DNA from 3 places in the Halobacillus sp. HZG1 genome. Region 1 is predicted to be linked to each of the others. Evidence: predicted binding sites of a transcription regulator. Region 1 holds the regulator's gene; each other region holds the start of a gene.

Region 1 (5,942 bases):
CAGCACGAGCTGGTACAGCCGGCCCGTTCAGAAGGTAACCGTCGCATGTTTTCATTCAATGACGTCGATCGTCTTCTCGAAATAAAAGACCTGATCGATCAAGGTGTGAACATGGCCGGAATCAAGAAAGTTCTGAAGCTGAATGATCAGCCAGATAATGAGGTATATGATGAGGATCAAGTGAAGGAAGTACACAATGAACTTACCGAAAAAGAACTTCGTCGTATGCTGCAACGAGAACTATTCACAGCGGGAAGACAAGGTAAATTAGCAATCAGGCAGGGAGAAATGTCGAGGTTCTTCCATTAATTTTGTGTTGAGAGGAGAAATTCAATGGGTTTAACAAAAGAAGAAATCTACAAAAAAATCGATGAGGAAAACGTCAAGTTTATCCGCCTTCAGTTTACGGATATGCTTGGTACGATAAAAAACGTGGAAATCCCACTAAGCCAGTTGGATAAAGCTATTGATGGCATGATGATGTTTGACGGGTCCTCTATTGAAGGATTCGTTCGTATCGAGGAGTCTGACATGTATTTGGTTCCAGACCTGGATACGTTCGTCGTTTTCCCTTGGACTTCAGAAAAAGGGAAGGTCGCACGATTCATCTGTGACATCTACAACCCAGACCAAACTCCTTTTGAAGGATGCCCGCGCTACAATCTGAAGCGTAACATCAAAAAAATGGAGAAACTCGGCTTTTCTGCTTTCAACATTGGTACAGAACCTGAATTTTTCCTATTTAAATTAGATGAAAAAGGCGAACCGACGATGGAGTTGAATGATAAAGGTGGCTATTTCGACTTGGCACCGACCGACCTTGGTGAAAACTGCCGTCGTGATATTGTCCTTGAGCTTGAGGAAATGGGCTTTGAAATCGAAGCCTCGCACCACGAGGTAGCTCCAGGTCAGCACGAAATTGATTTCAAATATGCAGATGCCGTCAAGCACTGTGATGATATCCAAACATTCAAACTCGTCGTAAAAACCATTGCACGTCAACATGGTTTGCATGCAACATTCATGCCTAAACCATTGTTCGGCGTAAATGGGTCGGGTATGCACGCGAACATGTCTCTTTTCAATGAAAAGGGCAATGCTTTCTTCGATGAGAAAGGGAAGGAACAATTGTCAGAAGTCGCTTACCAGTTCACAGCAGGCATCATCAAGCATGCAACGAACTTCACAGCCGTGACAAATCCTACCGTCAACTCTTACAAGCGTCTTGTACCAGGCTATGAGGCTCCATGTTATGTTGCATGGTCCGGTCAAAACCGTAGTCCACTTGTACGCGTACCGACATCCCGTGGGTTGAGCACAAGAATCGAAGTCCGCAGTGTGGATCCTTCAGCGAACCCATACATGGCGATGGCGGTCCTTCTTGCTGCTGGACTTGATGGTGTGGAAAATAAACTGGAAGCACCTGCTCCTGTCGATCGAAACATTTACGTGATGGATAAAAAAGAACGGGAAGCACACGGAGTGAAAGATCTCCCAGCTACTCTATATGATGCATTGGAAGAGCTGCATCAAGATCCAATCATGGTAGAAGCTCTCGGCGAGCACCTGTTTGAACACTTCATTGAAGCGAAGGAAATCGAATGGGATATGTTCCGCACACAGGTCCATCCGTGGGAACGCGAACAATATCTACAGACATATTAAATGATAAAACCCTTGAAGTAGTTTACTTCAAGGGTTTTTCTGTGTTCAAGAAGATTCACTTTACGAGCGAAAATAAGTGAAATTTTTTTCGTTGAAAGTTATGAGCTTGATATAAATAAAGAAAGAGGCGAGTTAAACTAAACCTCGCCTCTTTCTTTTAGTGTACGGTCCTGTAAAGACCTACGACTTTCCCTAGAATGGATACATCCTGTAATAGAATGGGTTCCATCGTTGCGTTCTCAGGCTGCAAGCGAACATGATTTCTTTCCTTGAAGAACCGCTTCACAGTGGCTTCTTCGTCTTCTGTCATTGCAACAACGATGTCGCCGTTCTGAGCGGTCTGTTGTTGTCTGACGATGACCATATCCCCGTCAAGAATTCCTGCCTCGATCATACTTTCCCCTTGGACAATTAGTACGAATGTGTTGTCATCCGACCCTGCAAGTGTATCTGGTAGAGGGACATATTCTTCAATGTTTTCAACAGCTGTAATCGGTGACCCCGCCGTGACTTTACCGATTACTGGAGCGTAAGAAGCTTCGCTTCTCGGGATGCTGTGATCTTCTTCTAATTCGATCACTTCAATGGCACGAGGTTTGGTCGGGTCACGTCTGATGTATCCTTTTTTCTCCAGTCTGGATAAGTGACCGTGAACTGTCGAACTTGAAGCGAGACCGACGGACTGGCCAATCTCTCTTACGGATGGTGGATACCCTTTGGATAGGACTTGTTCTTTAATAAAATCTAGTATTTCCTGCTGCCGCTTTGAAAGTTTACTCATAGATTAGCACCTCGTACATAGGATTATAGTAACCACATTGTACCACTTATATTTCAAAAATACAAACACGCGTTCGAAAAAACCATTGACAAGAACTTGTGTTCGTATATAATGGAAGTAACAAAAGCGAACACAGGTTCTTAAGAACGTTCGTTCTAAGGAAAACGGAGGGGTTATCAATGTTTAACAAATTATCTAAGCTGGATTACACCTACATTATTCTTTTTATTGTGAGTTTTATCATTCTCTATTATTCTATGGTCACAGCTGTATAATAGAGAAAGAGAGAGGAACATATTAATTGAAGGTAATTTTATATTGCAGAGTAAGTACGGAGAAAGAAGCTCAAGTGACTTCACTAAAACGACAAAGAGCTGAATTGATATCCATGGCGGAAAGTCATGACTTCGAAGTGGTTGATTGTATTGAAGAGCAGGCGAGTGGTTACGATATTGAACGTGAAGGGATTTTCCGCATGCTGGAATGCTTTTCTTCCGGACGTGCGGATGCCTTATTGATTCAGGATGAAACACGCTTAGGTCGGGGAAACACGAAGATTGCTTTATTCCATCAATTAAATCGGTTGGAGATCAAGGTGTACTCCCTATCTAACCAGGGGGAGCTTCAGTTATCGGAATCGGATTCGATGGTTTTACAGATTGTCGGCATTGTAGAAGAATACCAAAGGAAGATACATAATATGAAAATACGGCGTGGGATGAGAAAAGCTGTAGAGGGCGGCTACGATCCATCCGCCAACTTATCCAATCGTGATCAGGCACCCGGACGTGAGAGAATCGAGTTTCCCATTGAGGAGGTTGTTCGGTTAAGGAAAAATGATTTGACCTTCAAAGATATTGCAGCGACTTTGAGAGGTTTGGGATATGACGTATCAAAAGCTACGGTGCATCGTAGATACAAAGAGTACCTATCGCTTGAAAAAGAAGAAGAATCACGATAATATTAGGTACACGGACAAGGATCTATGGATTTCTTGTCTTTTTCATGTTTTGCGATCCAGACTATGAGTAAAGGAGAAGGATCTATGTTATCAAAAGAAAAAATTAATCGTATAAATGAACTAGCTAATAAATCTAAGCAGGAAGAGCTTTCGAAGGAAGAAAAAGCAGAGCAGCAGAAGCTGCGCCAGGAATATTTGAAAAACGCCCGTGCATCCTTCAAAAATCAACTTAAAGGTGTGACCGTCATTGATCCGAAAGGGAATGACGTAACTCCAGAGAAGCTTCGTCAAATGCAAAAGAACGAGAAAAAGAATTAATCTTGATCATTCGTCCGTATTCGATCTATTTTCGAATGCGGATTTTTCTTGTTTAATTCCTTGGATAAGGGGGAAATTAGGTCTGAGGCTGTGCGAAATTTTGCACAAAGCTTGTTTCGAAACGATTTTCATTATAGGATAATACATGGTACATATACCTGAAAAGAAAGGGGAATGTTGAACATGGCAAACAGCCTTGAACAAACATCAATCAATACGATTAGAACTTTAACAATCGATGCAGTAGAAAAAGCAAACTCCGGCCACCCGGGGATGCCAATGGGTGCAGCGCCGATGGCTTATACGCTATGGACTCAGTTCATGGATCACAATCCAAAAAACTCGAACTGGTTCGACCGTGACCGTTTCGTCCTATCAGCTGGACACGGTTCTATGCTTCTTTACAGCTTGCTCCACCTATCTGGTTATAATGTGACGATGGACGACCTTAAGTCGTTCCGTCAATGGGATTCCAAAACCCCTGGTCACCCAGAGTTTGGTCACACAGACGGTGTAGAAGCAACTACAGGTCCCCTTGGACAAGGTATTGCAATGGCGACCGGAATGGCGATGGCTGAAGCTCATCTTTCTGCGAAATATAACCGTGAAGGTTACAACGTCGTTGACCATTACACCTATACAATTTGCGGTGATGGTGATTTGATGGAGGGAGTATCACAAGAATCTGCTTCTCTTGCCGGTCACCTTGGCCTTGGTAAATTGATTGTTCTTTATGATTCCAATGATATTTCTCTTGATGGAGATCTTGACCGTTCCTTCAGCGAAAGTGTCGAAAAACGATATGAAGCTTATGGATGGCAAGTTATCCGTGTAGAGGAGGGCACGAATACAGAAGAAGTTGCGAAAGCCTTAGAGAAAGCTAAAGCAAACACTGATCAGCCTACAATGATTGAAGTGAAAACGGTCATTGGGTATGGATCTCCTAACAAGTCTGGTAAGTCTGCTTCTCATGGTGCTCCTTTAGGTGATGAGGAAGTTACAGCAGCGAAGCAGTTCTATGAGTGGGAACATGAGCCGTTCCACGTACCTGAAGAAGTTTATCAGGACTTCAAAGAAAAAGTTCAGCAAAATGGTCAGGATAAAGAAGAGTCCTGGAACAATCTATTGGCTCAGTACAAAGAGGCGCATCCTGAACTTGCTGAAGAGTTTGAGCGTGCGATTCGTGGTGAACTTCCTGAAGGTTGGGATCAAAGCCTTCCAACATACCAGGTAGGGGAAGACAGCCCGGCCACACGCGCAGCATCGGGTGATGCGATTAATGCTCTTTCTCAAGCGATCCCTAACTTCTTTGGTGGTAGTGCCGACCTGGCAGGTTCAAACAAAACGGCCGTCAAAGACGAAGAGGACTTCTCACGTAACAACTACGCAGGTCGAAACATCTGGTTCGGTGTACGTGAATTTGCCATGGCGGCTGCCTTAAACGGAATGGGACTTCATGGTGGTCTTAAAGTATATGCGGGTACATTCTTTGTCTTCAGTGACTATCTGCGTCCTGCTGTCCGTCTATCCGCTCTGCAGAACCTGCCGGTGAACTATGTTTTCACTCATGATTCTGTTGCTGTTGGTGAAGATGGTCCGACCCACGAACCTGTTGAACAATTGGCTTCACTTCGTGCAATGCCAAACCTTTCTGTACTCCGTCCTGCGGATGGGAACGAAACCAATGCGGCATGGCGACTTGCTTTAGAGTCTGAATCGACTCCAACAGCACTTGTCCTTACACGTCAAGGTTTACCGACTCTAAAAGGTACAGAGGAACATGCCTATGAAGGAATGAAGAAAGGGGCATACATCCTTAGCGATTCTGATAAAGAAGAGCCGGATGCGATCCTACTTGCTTCAGGTTCTGAGGTGCAGCTGATTGTTGAAGCTCAAGCTGAATTGAAAAAGAATGGCTATGACGTCCGCGTTGTCAGTGTACCTTCTTTCGATCGCTTCGAAGCTCAGCCTAAGGAATACAAGGAACAGGTATTGCCTTCTTCTGTCCGCAAACGTCTGGCAGTTGAAATGGGCGCTTCATTCGGTTGGGACCGTTATGTAGGTCTTGATGGTTCTGTCATCGGAATTGACAAGTTCGGTGCTTCTGCGCCAGGAAATACTGTAATTGAGAACTATGGTTTTACAGTAGAAAACGTAGTCAAGCATGCGGAAAACTTAATGAAATAAACAAGAAAGAAGCTGCCTGTTTCTGAGGCA
Region 2 (5,942 bases), on a different contig from region 1:
CGTCGGTTCAACCATCAAACCTTTTCTGTATTATGCAGCGCTCGCGGAAGGATACTCGCCTGTCACGATGAAAGAGACACAGCCTATTGAAATTGAAGTAAAAGGAAAAGCAGAACCATATATACCATCCAATTTCAACGACCAATATTCAGAAGAACCGATTACCATGGCTCAAGCGCTTGCTGTTTCCGATAATATTTATGCGGTGCAGACCCACATGGATATCGGACCAGAAAAACTAGGAAAAACGATGAAGACGTTCGGCGTTGAAGAAACCTTCAAACCTCATCCTTCCCTGGCTCTCGGGTACTCCTCCATATCCCTTTTCGATATGGTGAGTGCCTATGGAAAAATGGTGAAAGGAACGGAGTCCATTGAAGGCCATACAATCGCTAAAATCACAGATCGGCATGGGAATGTCTTGTATGAATACCAACCGGCATACAATGAAGACGATGCTGTCGATCGAGTACGAGCGTTCACCGTTACCCACATGATGACAGGGATGTTCGATCCGGTCTTAGATGCCGATTATGCCTCTGTCACAGGTACTCCGATTAAAGGGAAGCTTACACGCATGTATGGAGGGAAATCCGGAACCACTGACAACGACAGCTGGATGATCGGATTCAGCCCTCAATATGTCTCCGGGGTATGGGTCGGATATGATGAAGGCAGTAAGCCACTCGCAGATTTCAACGACCACCGGTATGCCAAAGCCATATGGGCCGATACGATGGAGAAAATACATGAGAATGAGCCTACCGCAGCCTTCATACCACCTCCAGGTGTGAAAGGGGTCTACATCGACCCGGAAACCGGCTATGTCGCAGGTCCCAACTGCCCACAGGAACGATTAGTGTACATGGAGGAATCCGATATTCCTAAGGATGTGTGCGGCGGCGACGAAAGCAAAGATGTTGATGATGAATTCAAAGATGATCCATGGTTCAAAGATGTAGTGGACTGGTTCTTCTAATGCGTTTTTGATCGCTTGGGCGTGATTTCTGCTTGCTTTGGCGCGTTTCCCGCCTCCTTTGGCGCGATTCATGCCTCCTTTGGCGCGATTCATGCCTCCTTTGGCGCGAAAGGTCATCCTCACAACGGATGACCTTTCGCTTTTTCTTTACCAAACTATGGCCTCATTTTCAAAATAAAAAAAGACAGAGAAAACGACCGGGGGAACCGGTCGCGTTCTCTGTCCTAGTAAACATGTATAACCCATGTGTTACTTAATATATTACCCTTATCGCTGATTCGTCAAGATTGGGCGTCTGAATTCTTACACTTTTTTCATGAACATTTTGTGAACAAAAAGTGAACACCTTATAAAATGGCAAGGTCAGCGATGTCATCCAAAGGGATGCGGACCTTCTCCTTCGTCTGTCCATCAACCCCTGCTACCGTGTGATTGCTTCGATTCACATGGGTCACCTTCATCCTTATGTCTTCATATTCGAAACCATTGTGAACCCTAACCTGGACAGTAAGATTGTCTGTTAGCGCCCTCTGCAAAAGAAAGTCAATTTCGACAGCTTTCTGTTCATCCATGATTCCCTTTTCTACCCGCTGATCTTCTTTCCAAAGTTTTTTCACCATCTCTACATGCTCCGGTAACATGAGCGATGTCCATTTGATCGTCCCGCGATCACGATTCCGGTTATCCATCATTGGTTCCCTCCACCACGAACATTTGTTCTTATTCTATCATAAAAGAGGAAATCGTAAACTGGAATTTTCATACTTAGTTAAACCGTCCCATATCCACATGCGTCTCTCTTATCCAGGTGAGCAGGGGGGGGGACGCTTCACCTACTCCTTTTCTTTGTTTCCTGCATTCGCCTTTTTTTGATTTCCGAATACGAATATACAACTCACATAGATCACGAAAGCACCTGAAACAAACCATAGACCTGATGTTAAATACTCATGATCTGCATAAAAAGACCATTTAAACAGGAAATGCAGAATTCCTGACACCAATCCCACAAGGGCAATCACAAAATGAAACACCACATCATCTTCTAAAATCCTTTTCATATGATCCCCTCCTTTCTTCTACAAAAAATCAAATGAGAAAGAGGGAAACCCTGCAGATTCCCCTCTCTCTGTAACGACGCTATAAACTTGCAAACATCAATTATTGTACATCTAGAGAGTCTTTCAATTCCTGAGCCGTGTTCTCCCATAACTCTGGTTTAAAGTCACGTAAATATCCACCGAGCAGCTTCTTCGACTTCTCATCAAGGTGATCGACCGCAAAGCGCCCCTTCAAGGACTTATCCATGTGGTTCACATGTTCAGGCATCGATTTATATCCGCGCTTGATGGACCTGTCCACGACAATCTCACTGGCAGCTACGCCATAATAACACGGTTTTCCTTCATGGTGACCGACCGTTACCCAAGCGATCCAATATTTCAGTCCGTTTTTAACGACTTCACGATCGGTAATGAATTTGATGCGTTTTTCCACTTTACTACGCGCGTGAAGAGCCCCCATATCGACATAGGCTTCGTCTTCATTAGGGTCCACAATAACCGGGGTCATATTCTCTAAACTGATGGAACCGACACCATAACCCCCGTGTCCATCCGTGGAATCATCTTTAATGATTGTGAATTGGTTCTTCTTTTTATCGCTGCTTTCGCCTTTGTTTTTAAATTGATCGAATTCTCTCATAAAGCGATCCTCCTCTTCAATCGTCCTCTTATTTTGTCCCATTTTAACATACAAAACAGTTCTTGTTAGAACAGACGCTTCATGATTGATCAAACGTTTGTTTAATCTTCTCATATTCCCTTTTCAACATGGAAAACACCACGGTATCCTGGAAGCTCTCCCCATCAAAATCTGTTTCCCTTAATACTCCCTCTTCCCGGAACCCAAATTTATTCAAGAGCCTTCGTGATCCCTCATTTCCAGCAAAGATGTCTCCGACAATCCGATTGAGGTTCAGCGAATCAAGTCCATAAGGGAGAAGTGTAAGAAGGACTTGTGTCATAACTCCTTTCTTTTGATAATCCGGGTGAATGACGGCCCCCATTTCTGCTTTCCTATGCCAATGATTCAGTTTATGAAAACGGAACAGGCCCACACATTTCCCTCTTTCATCCTCAATCACCCATGGAATTTCTTCTTGCTTATGAAACCCATCCAGTCTTTCTTCTATATAAGCTTCCATCTCCTCCAAAGACAACACAGGGCAGGGAGTGATGTACTTCATCGTATCCTGCCGGCTCATGAACTGGAACAAAGAAGGAGCGTCGGAAGTTTTCAGTTCTCGTAACTTTATCTTTTCCATTTTAAAGACAGGAATATGATTCATATCGACTTTCTCCTATACCCATGGTCATCCCGCGATTCATCAACTCTCTTCTGTTCTGGTACAAACTCAAAATCCGCTTCCTTAAGGGATGCAGGCTTTCCTCCGATCGTTTCTTTTCTACGGAAAATTTTCTTAAGCCATGTATTCTGCTCTACCGGTACACCGACACGCCGCTGTTGAACTTCCTTAATTCCCTGTACAATTAGCTGCATCGCGACAATCATCGCCATGAAACAGAAAAGTGTAGGGATTATGAGCCACCAACGCCCTGTCATCAACGAATCTTTGGCGGCCCCAATCATCCCGGACCATTCATAGGTGGTACTTGTTGGTGGGTCTGCCACAAAATCATAGCTTACTTTTGTCCCTCCAAAATATAGATCAAACACGCCCAGGTGGATGAAAATAAGCAGCGTTTGGATAAACTGCTGACCAAAAATAATCCCCATACGTGCACTTAAGTGCGGCATTAAGTGCTTCCACAACAAATGAACAGAGCTGCCACCAAGCACTTTTGTACTCGTTACGAATTCTTCTTTTATAATCAGCTTCATCTCGTTGCCGAACAATGTTATGACAAGCGGAACAGCTAAAAGTGTCAAAATGATCCCCTGATAAAGGATTCTCTCTGTTTCCGTCGTCGTAAACCCGCCAGGAGGCATCCATAACACCGGCTTCAATAGTAAAAACGCAATGATCGTCATCGGTAGAAAGTGCATGCTGTCCACCAGTTTTTCAAACACAAGCTGCACCTTTTTCGGAAGAAAGAAAGCATAGGGAATAGCTAAAAGGAACCCGAGAGCCATTCGCAGGAAAGCAATAACAAGACCGAAAATGATCGTGTATTTCGCACCGACAAGGATTTGGTCGATTACGCTAAAACCGAGAGCATCGGTCCCCAGAAACACATACTCAGGGGTGTGAGGCATCGAACTGACTAATTTCCCTTCATCATTATAGATCAGTCGAAACTGGTCGATCAGCGGCTCTGCGGTCATCGTATAAATGATACTTACGATAAGGGCTCCTGCAATAACCGTAAAACCTAAGAGAAACTTTATGTTCTTAAAATGAGCACCGATTTCTGATATTGCATGAGCAAGCCATCCACCGCCCCCTTTTAAGGAGACAGATCCTATAAAGCTGTTCATGCGGGTAGCGACTTCTTCCGACTTCTTCTCATCCTTAAACAGGAACAGTTCTGTTCCTTGATAGATGACATAAAAAGGGGTGAACAGCATGAGAAGAATAAAGCTTGACACAATCGGTCGAAAATCATTAAGAAAGGCTGTTGTAATCCCATTCATATTGAAAATATATTCAATGATCAACAGACTCGACAACGCGCCCCAAACAATGATTTTGGAATGGTAAAACGTGCTTTTTCCAATGTTCCGAAAGATATGTACACACAATATTCCGATTTTCTCCAACCCTTTCCCCCTGGCCATCTGTACATACGACTTCGTCCATTCTTCTTCAATCAAAGCGAGTAGGATTTTGTACATCGTCACCATAGGCAGGACAGCGATTGCCAACATTGGAAGCAGATAGACTTGATCACCCTGCCCAAGGGAAGCAAAGGAAATAAGCAGAATTTCCGTTTGTTTATAGAACCAAACAATGAACAACTGGATAGAGAAAGCCAGCAATAAATCAGGTACGCTCTCGAGCACTCCAAGAGTACGGTCAACGACCGACCGCAGCCACTTCGGTAAAAATACGGTAAAGAAGGCGCCTGCGAATGCAAGAACGAAACCTAATAAAATGCCACCAAAGAAAACAGTCATGGAGTATTGGTAAGGGTCCCACAGATGTTCAAAAATCGGCACAGGACGTCCTTTGTATAAGTAGTTCCAATCTCCCGGGTTCACGACAGACCCAAGCAGTTGACTCAACTCTTTTATGTAATTTCCTACATCTAAAAATGCTCCTCCCCTGAACAACGCGGGAGAAGTGCTGATCAATAGAATACCGACTATCCCGAACAGATAATAAGCAAAAAATTTAAGGACCCTCATATCTGTAGACCTCCACTCTACTTTCGGATTATGTTTTTTCAATTATCTGACATCACTACGCAATAAAAAAGGTGTACATCATCGTACACCTACTTTTTATCTTAATGAATGGAACGTAAATGTTCAATAAATTTCCATCCTTCATCGATATCATCCTGTGTGTAATTTTGAGCACTTTTTACCGTAAATACTTTTTCAGTAATTTCATCTTTCGGTAAATGTTCAAAGAAAAGCATGGTGGAAACAAGCTCAAGAAAACGCGAGCTGCGCCCGTTCATTTCTTCGATATGCAGATTCAATGGCGGTAGATCCATCTCATAGTGGGTCAGAAAATCTCTGCCGCTATCAGTCAATTGATAACGGTATTGATAATAATTCTTCTTTTCTTCTCTCGTTTCACTAATAAAACCAAGATTACACATTTCTTCGACTCTCAGTGTCAATTCCTCCGAATAAGGGCCGTAAAAATGGAACTGGTAACGCTCTTCAAAAGGGATTTCACACTTTTTCAGTATGTAAATCATCTTTTGCAACTTCTTTCGACCTACAACTTCATGGGTGCTTGAGAAAAACTGCATCAACTTCGCATGAT
Region 3 (5,942 bases), on a different contig from region 1:
CATGCGTCAAACATTTTGCTGCCTATGGGGCGCCAGAGGGCGGTCGTGATTACAATACCGTCGATATGTCAGAATGGCAGCTGCGCGAAAACTACCTTCCTGCCTACAAGGCTGCGTTAGATGAAGGTGCTCAGATGGTGATGACAGCCTTCAACATCTTAAATGGCATGCCATCGACAGGAAATGAACCGTTAATGAGGGGCCTTCTACGGGATGAATGGAACTTTGATGGTGTGCTCATCTCTGATTGGGGAGCGGTGAAGGAATTGATCCCTCACGGCGTCGCAGAGAATGAAAAGATAGCCGCAGAAAAAGCGATGAAAGCAGGCGTCGATGTCGAAATGATGACGTCCTGTTACGTCAATCATGTGGAAGAACTGATCGAGGAGGGGACATTGGAAGAAAGCATCCTCGATGAAGCTGTGCTGCGCATCCTGCAATTGAAACAGAAACTTGGATTGTTTGATAACCCTTATCGGGGAGCGAGTGAACAAGAGGAAGACACCCATATCCTCTCCACTGAAAACAGAAAAGCTTCCCGTGAACTGGCCACAAAATCAATGGTGCTCCTGAAAAACGAAGGGACCCTGCCACTGCAACAGGATCAGAAAGTCGCACTGATTGGTCCGTTTGCCGACAATACCGATATCCTCGGGCCGTGGTCATGGGGAGGCTCAGCCGATGATACCATTACCGTTGCTTCCGGCCTATCCCAATACTTAAATGAAAATCAGCTCCTAACATCAGCCGGATGCGGCATTGAAACGGGAACAGACGAACAAATGCAAGCCGCATTGCAAAAAGCAGAACAGGCGGAATCCATCGTTGTAGCGCTCGGGGAACATTCCGATATGAGCGGGGAGGCTGGATGCCGGGCAGACATCCGCATTCCTGAGGTCCAGTTAGAGCTTTTGAAAAAAATCAAATCAGTAGGAAAACCTGTCACAGCCGTCCTTTTCAATGGTCGTCCCCTTGATCTACGGGAAGTCATCGAGAACGCCGATGCCGTCATTGAAGCGTGGTATCCAGGAACCGAAGGTGGGAACGCGCTCGCAGATATCCTGTTCGGCGAAGTGAACCCTTCGGCTAAATTGACGATGTCGATGCCTTATTCCGTCGGACAAGTGCCGATCTACTACAACCGTTACAATACAGGTCGTCCTAAAGGCGCGCCAGATGCGCAGGAGCGCTATGTCTCTCAATATCTTGATATCCCGAATGAACCATTATTTCCATTCGGCTTCGGAATGAGCTACAGCCGATTTGAATATAACGAACTTTCGATCTCCTCGAAACGGATCCGACAAGATGAATCACTGACTGTCTCTATTCAATTGACCAATACAGGCGACTATGCGGGAGAAGAAATCGTCCAGTTATATGTAAGAGATCTAGTTGGAGAAGTTGTCCGCCCGCTGAAGGAGTTGAAGGATTTCGAAAAAGTTTATCTCCATCCTGGGGAGCAGAAGGACGTCCATTTCACTCTTACAGAAGAGCAGCTCAGGTATTATCATGCAAATATGGAATATAAGAGTGATGCCGGGGAGTTTGAGGTTTTCGTAGGACCGAACAGTCGGGATGCGAAGTCTGAAAGATTCTCGCTTGATTAAATATATCTTCACTTCAGAACCACACGGAACCTTTCCGTGTGGTTTTTTTGTTTAAGTTGAAATTTATGAAATCATGAATGCCTTTCCATTTAAATGAAACAAATTCACTAATAATGACTTATTTCATGGCTTTTAGTAAATATTAGAGGTTGAAACAGGAGGTGAAAGAATGAAAATCAAAGGACCGATTTTATTAGGCATTTTAATTGCAGCTATTTTGAACGGTTGCGCTGGCAACGAACCAAATGAACCGGAAGATGTGAATTACCAGCCGACACGTTATGACCAGGACGATCAAAGAAACCGTTTGGACAGGGATAATGGTGAGGATACGAGGCCTGATGTTGATTATCCGATCATCGATAGAGAGGACCAGGAGATCGAGTTTGGTGACAGGGAAATTGATCTTGAGGACCCTTTTGATGAAAGAAACAATAATGACGATAATCGGGAAATGGTTGAATAACTGATAACAAAGCATCGTCGTACGTCAGAAAATCCCTGGCCTTTGCCGGGGAAAATTTCGTCCTGTGGACTTTTTTAGGAGTAATATTCTTTGTCACTTTTGAGCTCGAAAAACTTTCAATTTATAAAGTCATCCACTGAATTTTATCTACTTTAGGTGAGGAGATGCTTGAGCATACTTACCTTTCTGTACTGTACTACCCAGGATTTCATCCATATTTTTAGCATGATTAAAGACCTTCATTTACCAGTTTACTTCTAATGCGCGTGTGGTAACATATACATAATTAGAACAAATGTTCGTATTTATATTAAGGAAGTGATCATCTATGAATGGCGTATTGAGAAGGGGTTTAGAGGAGAAGCAACAACTGGAACTCATCTACATGGCTGACAAAGGGAAGATCTCACAGCGGGTCATCCGCGTAGTATCTATCAAAGAGGAGACCGTCCTGGCTTATTGTTATACACGTAAGACGGTGCGGTCATTCAAGCTCGCCAATATTTTGTCGGTAACCCCTTATAACAAGTGGAAGAAGTATAAAAAGACACCTTGAAATCCAGTCATCGAAATATGGTGAATGTACGGTTGCTCTAGCGGAAACTAGAGAAGATATCTTAGAATCGTTGAGATTTACAAGAAATAAGTATGTAAAAAAAGAACCACAAAATAGTGGTTCTTTAGTCTTTCATGGATCCTGCCTCACGCGATGTCATGGCGCCTATCCCTGCGTTTACATCCTTTTGAATTTCCTGCTTTACTTTATTTGGATCTGTTCCGGAACGTCCTGGCTTTAATGATTTCGGCTCCTCTATTCTTCCTTGTCCGACTTCGGTTCCTGCCTTTATCTGGTTCTTTGCCACTACCCAACACCTCCATATTTGTAGGTTTAGCGACAACTCAAAAAATAATCACGTGTATAGACCTTTCCTTCCTGGCGGGAAGGGATGAGTGATCTTTAAATGAAAAACACACGCCGGCTAATCTTGCGTACTTGAATGTGAAGGAGAAGATTCTTCCTCTACCTCTCTCAGTTCCTCATTCAAAGCTGCATGATCAAGGTCATCACCAATAAACACTAAATTGTTTTCCAAATTTAGAGGAGAAGGGGTGAAACTTGGCGTTCCATAAGCATATTGAAAAAGTTGAGTTCCTGATTGACCTGTAAGTCGAATATATCCCTTAATACGATAAATCTGCTCAGGCATGGATTTCAAGAAGTTTTCAAATCGTTCCTGGTTGACGGGAGAGGAGAATGTATGAACATATGTCTTAATATGAAGGTGATCAATCGTCTGCTCTTTTTCATGCTCATTTCTTTGTTTAGTTTCTATATTTGAAAATGTATCCCAGGGAACTTGAGCGTGCTTAGCTGCAAGCACCTTACCACCAGGGTTTATTTCATTCAATTCTCTCATCAACTTCTCTTTATTTCGTATAGTGAGCTGATCTGATTTATTCAGAATGACAAGGTCTGCATGCTTGACTTGTTCTGTAATCAGCTTTCTGAGTGGGATTCTGAGGTTATGCCGTCCCGCCCAACTATTGGGATCGACCATGGTTATGATCGAATTCACTTTAACTTTATCGGATAAAAGGGGAGTTAAACACGCATCTAATACCTCAACCGGGTGTGCAACACCTGTCGTTTCTATATAGAGTACATCCAGATCATGATGGTAGAGGATATCCGAGATTTGAGTTTCCAGTTTATCAGAAAGAGTGCAGCAGACACAGCCGTTTAACAGTTCTTTTAAAGGGGTGCCCTCAGGCAATGACTGGGTATCGATCGGCAGTTCGCCTGCTTCATTCATAATCACGCCCACTTTTCGTCCTCTTTGATATTCTTCTTCCAGTATTCTCTGCAATAGCGTTGTTTTTCCTGAACCTAAGAAACCAGAAAGTATGTGGATTCCGGTATGTGCCAATACATAAACACTCCTTGTAAAGTAAGTATTAGTGCCTTGCTAGTTCACATCATTTGTCATCCGTAAATTATTTTAATAGTAATGATTACGAATATTTGTGAAGGCTTACATTTTAACTTCATTTAATGAAAGATGCAACATTTTCACCCCTTTGTATTTACCCACGAGAGAGTAAAAGGGAAGGAAGAAATTAAATAAAAAATGAATTTATGCTTGTCCTCATAGAAATTAAGTGATACATTATTCTTCGTAAGTTAAATAGTAATCATTACGATTAAAACGTTCTATTGATTCGTAACATAGGGGAACATCCTTTCATGAAAAATTATCGATCATTGATTATTTACCTGAGTTCATTCACAGAAGAAAGCCAGAAGGAAATGTACTCGATCCACCCAGAAAAATGGAAACAGACAAGGTACATAGAGAGATTCGGATTCGGAGGTGAAACGATGAGTGATTATTTACTTAACATACTAACGGACCATATTATAAGTACCCTGCCACAAAAGCAGCGGGATCTATATAAGTATGTCATTAAAATGGAGGATGACATGGCAGAAGAAGTGGATTCCGCAGGAGAATTTATAACCCGTCTTAAAATTGAATCTCCGCATAAGCTAGCAGCGGACCATTTTGAATTAACTTTATTTGAATTATTGCAGGTGATGAAAGAGATCGAGGAGGAAGTCGCTCGACAGCTTCCCTCGAAGATGGACGCTGTCAAATTCATCGATTGTACAGACTCTATTCATGCTGACTTGAACGTAAAAAAGGATCAAAAACTTTATTTTGTATCACTTCCGCATTCGTAACGAAACTGGAATCGATCAGAGGAGGAAATAGGATCTCTGTAATTTTATGGTGCCCTCTACGCTTACGATCATAAGAGTGAGGAGGTTTTGATCATGTTGGATGATCTATATCGTAAAATTGTAATGGACCACGCCAAATATAAACGAAATTATGGAGCGATGGACGGAGAAAGAGATATTCATAAAATTCATTATAAAAATCCCACTTGCGGAGATATGATGGTCTTATATTTAAGCGTAAAGGAAGGGAGAATGGAGGATTTATCTTTCGAAGGTGAAGGCTTCAGCATTAGTATGGCTTCATGCTCCATGATGACTGAGGTTTTGAAAAACCATACCGTGGGGGAATGCATGAAGAAGAGACGTGCTTTTGAACGCTTAATAAGGGAAGGGCACCGGGAGGATGGGATTGAATTAGGGGATGCCGCATCACTCCAGGGTGTACATAAATTACGTGCCAGACATAATTGTGCACTTATGCCTTGGCAAGCACTTGATCGATGGTTGAAGGAGAAAAAATATGACGGAGATGGATACAAGAATACCTGTAACCATAGTGACGGGGTATTTGGGATCGGGAAAGACCACTTTCCTTAATCATTTGCTGAAACATACAGAAGAAAAGACAGCACTCATCGTGAACGAGTTTGGAGACATAGGGATTGATGATCAGCTCATTGAACAAACGGAAGAAGAAATCATCGAAATAAACAGGGGCTGTATTTGCTGTAATGTACGCAAAGATTTAATTGATACGTTATCCATGTTAGCTATATCCAGGGACGAGAAAATGATTGAGTTTGACCGTGTGATTATTGAAACGACAGGACTCGCTGATCCTGCTCCTGTTGTGCAGACATTCCTGATGGATAAAGAAGTGGTCGAAGATTACTTCATCGATGCGGTTTGTACATTGGTTGATGCGAAGCATATTTCCAGACACTTGGATCAACAGGGGGAAGCTATCAATCAAATCGCTTTTGCCGACGTTGTCCTTGTCAACAAAGTGGATTTGGTAACAAAGGATCAGCTCACGGATCTGCGAAAAAGATTGGAACGCATCAATCCCACCGCCTCTCAACACCTCTGTGAAAACAGCCGGATTTCACCGGGTGAAGTTCTT

The links. Region 1 encodes LexA, which represses DNA repair genes until DNA is damaged. Its sites were predicted from a motif close to CGAACATATGTTCG; they were not measured.
Region 2: the regulator LexA is predicted to act here: its motif matches at 1,687-1,700, upstream of VKA52_RS14770 (YolD-like family protein).
Region 3: the regulator LexA is predicted to act here: its motif matches at 2,365-2,378, upstream of VKA52_RS14115 (WYL domain-containing protein).

What each region holds. Positions count from the first base shown of each region.
Region 1 covers NZ_JAYLVQ010000086.1:145,487-151,428, reverse strand. Annotated here, with positions in the region: gene VKA52_RS19880 (MerR family transcriptional regulator) at 1-309, shown strand, start outside; gene glnA (type I glutamate--ammonia ligase) at 334-1,665, shown strand; gene lexA (transcriptional repressor LexA) at 1,823-2,446, opposite strand; gene VKA52_RS19865 (YneB family resolvase-like protein) at 2,748-3,407, shown strand; gene VKA52_RS19860 (DUF896 domain-containing protein) at 3,492-3,725, shown strand; gene tkt (transketolase) at 3,909-5,912, shown strand.
Region 2 covers NZ_JAYLVQ010000074.1:4,790-10,731, reverse strand. Annotated here, with positions in the region: gene VKA52_RS14775 (transglycosylase domain-containing protein) at 1-979, shown strand, start outside; gene VKA52_RS14770 (YolD-like family protein) at 1,327-1,671, opposite strand; gene VKA52_RS14765 (hypothetical protein) at 1,813-2,040, opposite strand; gene VKA52_RS14760 (YwhD family protein) at 2,141-2,683, opposite strand; gene VKA52_RS14755 (GNAT family N-acetyltransferase) at 2,763-3,329, opposite strand; gene VKA52_RS14750 (ABC transporter permease subunit) at 3,326-5,350, opposite strand; gene VKA52_RS14745 (YwgA family protein) at 5,452-5,942, opposite strand, start outside.
Region 3 covers NZ_JAYLVQ010000070.1:191,005-196,946, reverse strand. Annotated here, with positions in the region: gene VKA52_RS14125 (glycoside hydrolase family 3 N-terminal domain-containing protein) at 1-1,610, shown strand, start outside; gene VKA52_RS14120 (hypothetical protein) at 1,780-2,076, shown strand; gene VKA52_RS14115 (WYL domain-containing protein) at 2,405-2,632, shown strand; gene VKA52_RS14110 (hypothetical protein) at 2,757-2,939, opposite strand; gene VKA52_RS14105 (CobW family GTP-binding protein) at 3,057-4,004, opposite strand; gene VKA52_RS14100 (hypothetical protein) at 4,322-4,819, shown strand; gene sufU (Fe-S cluster assembly sulfur transfer protein SufU) at 4,913-5,416, shown strand; gene VKA52_RS14090 (CobW family GTP-binding protein) at 5,340-5,942, shown strand, end outside.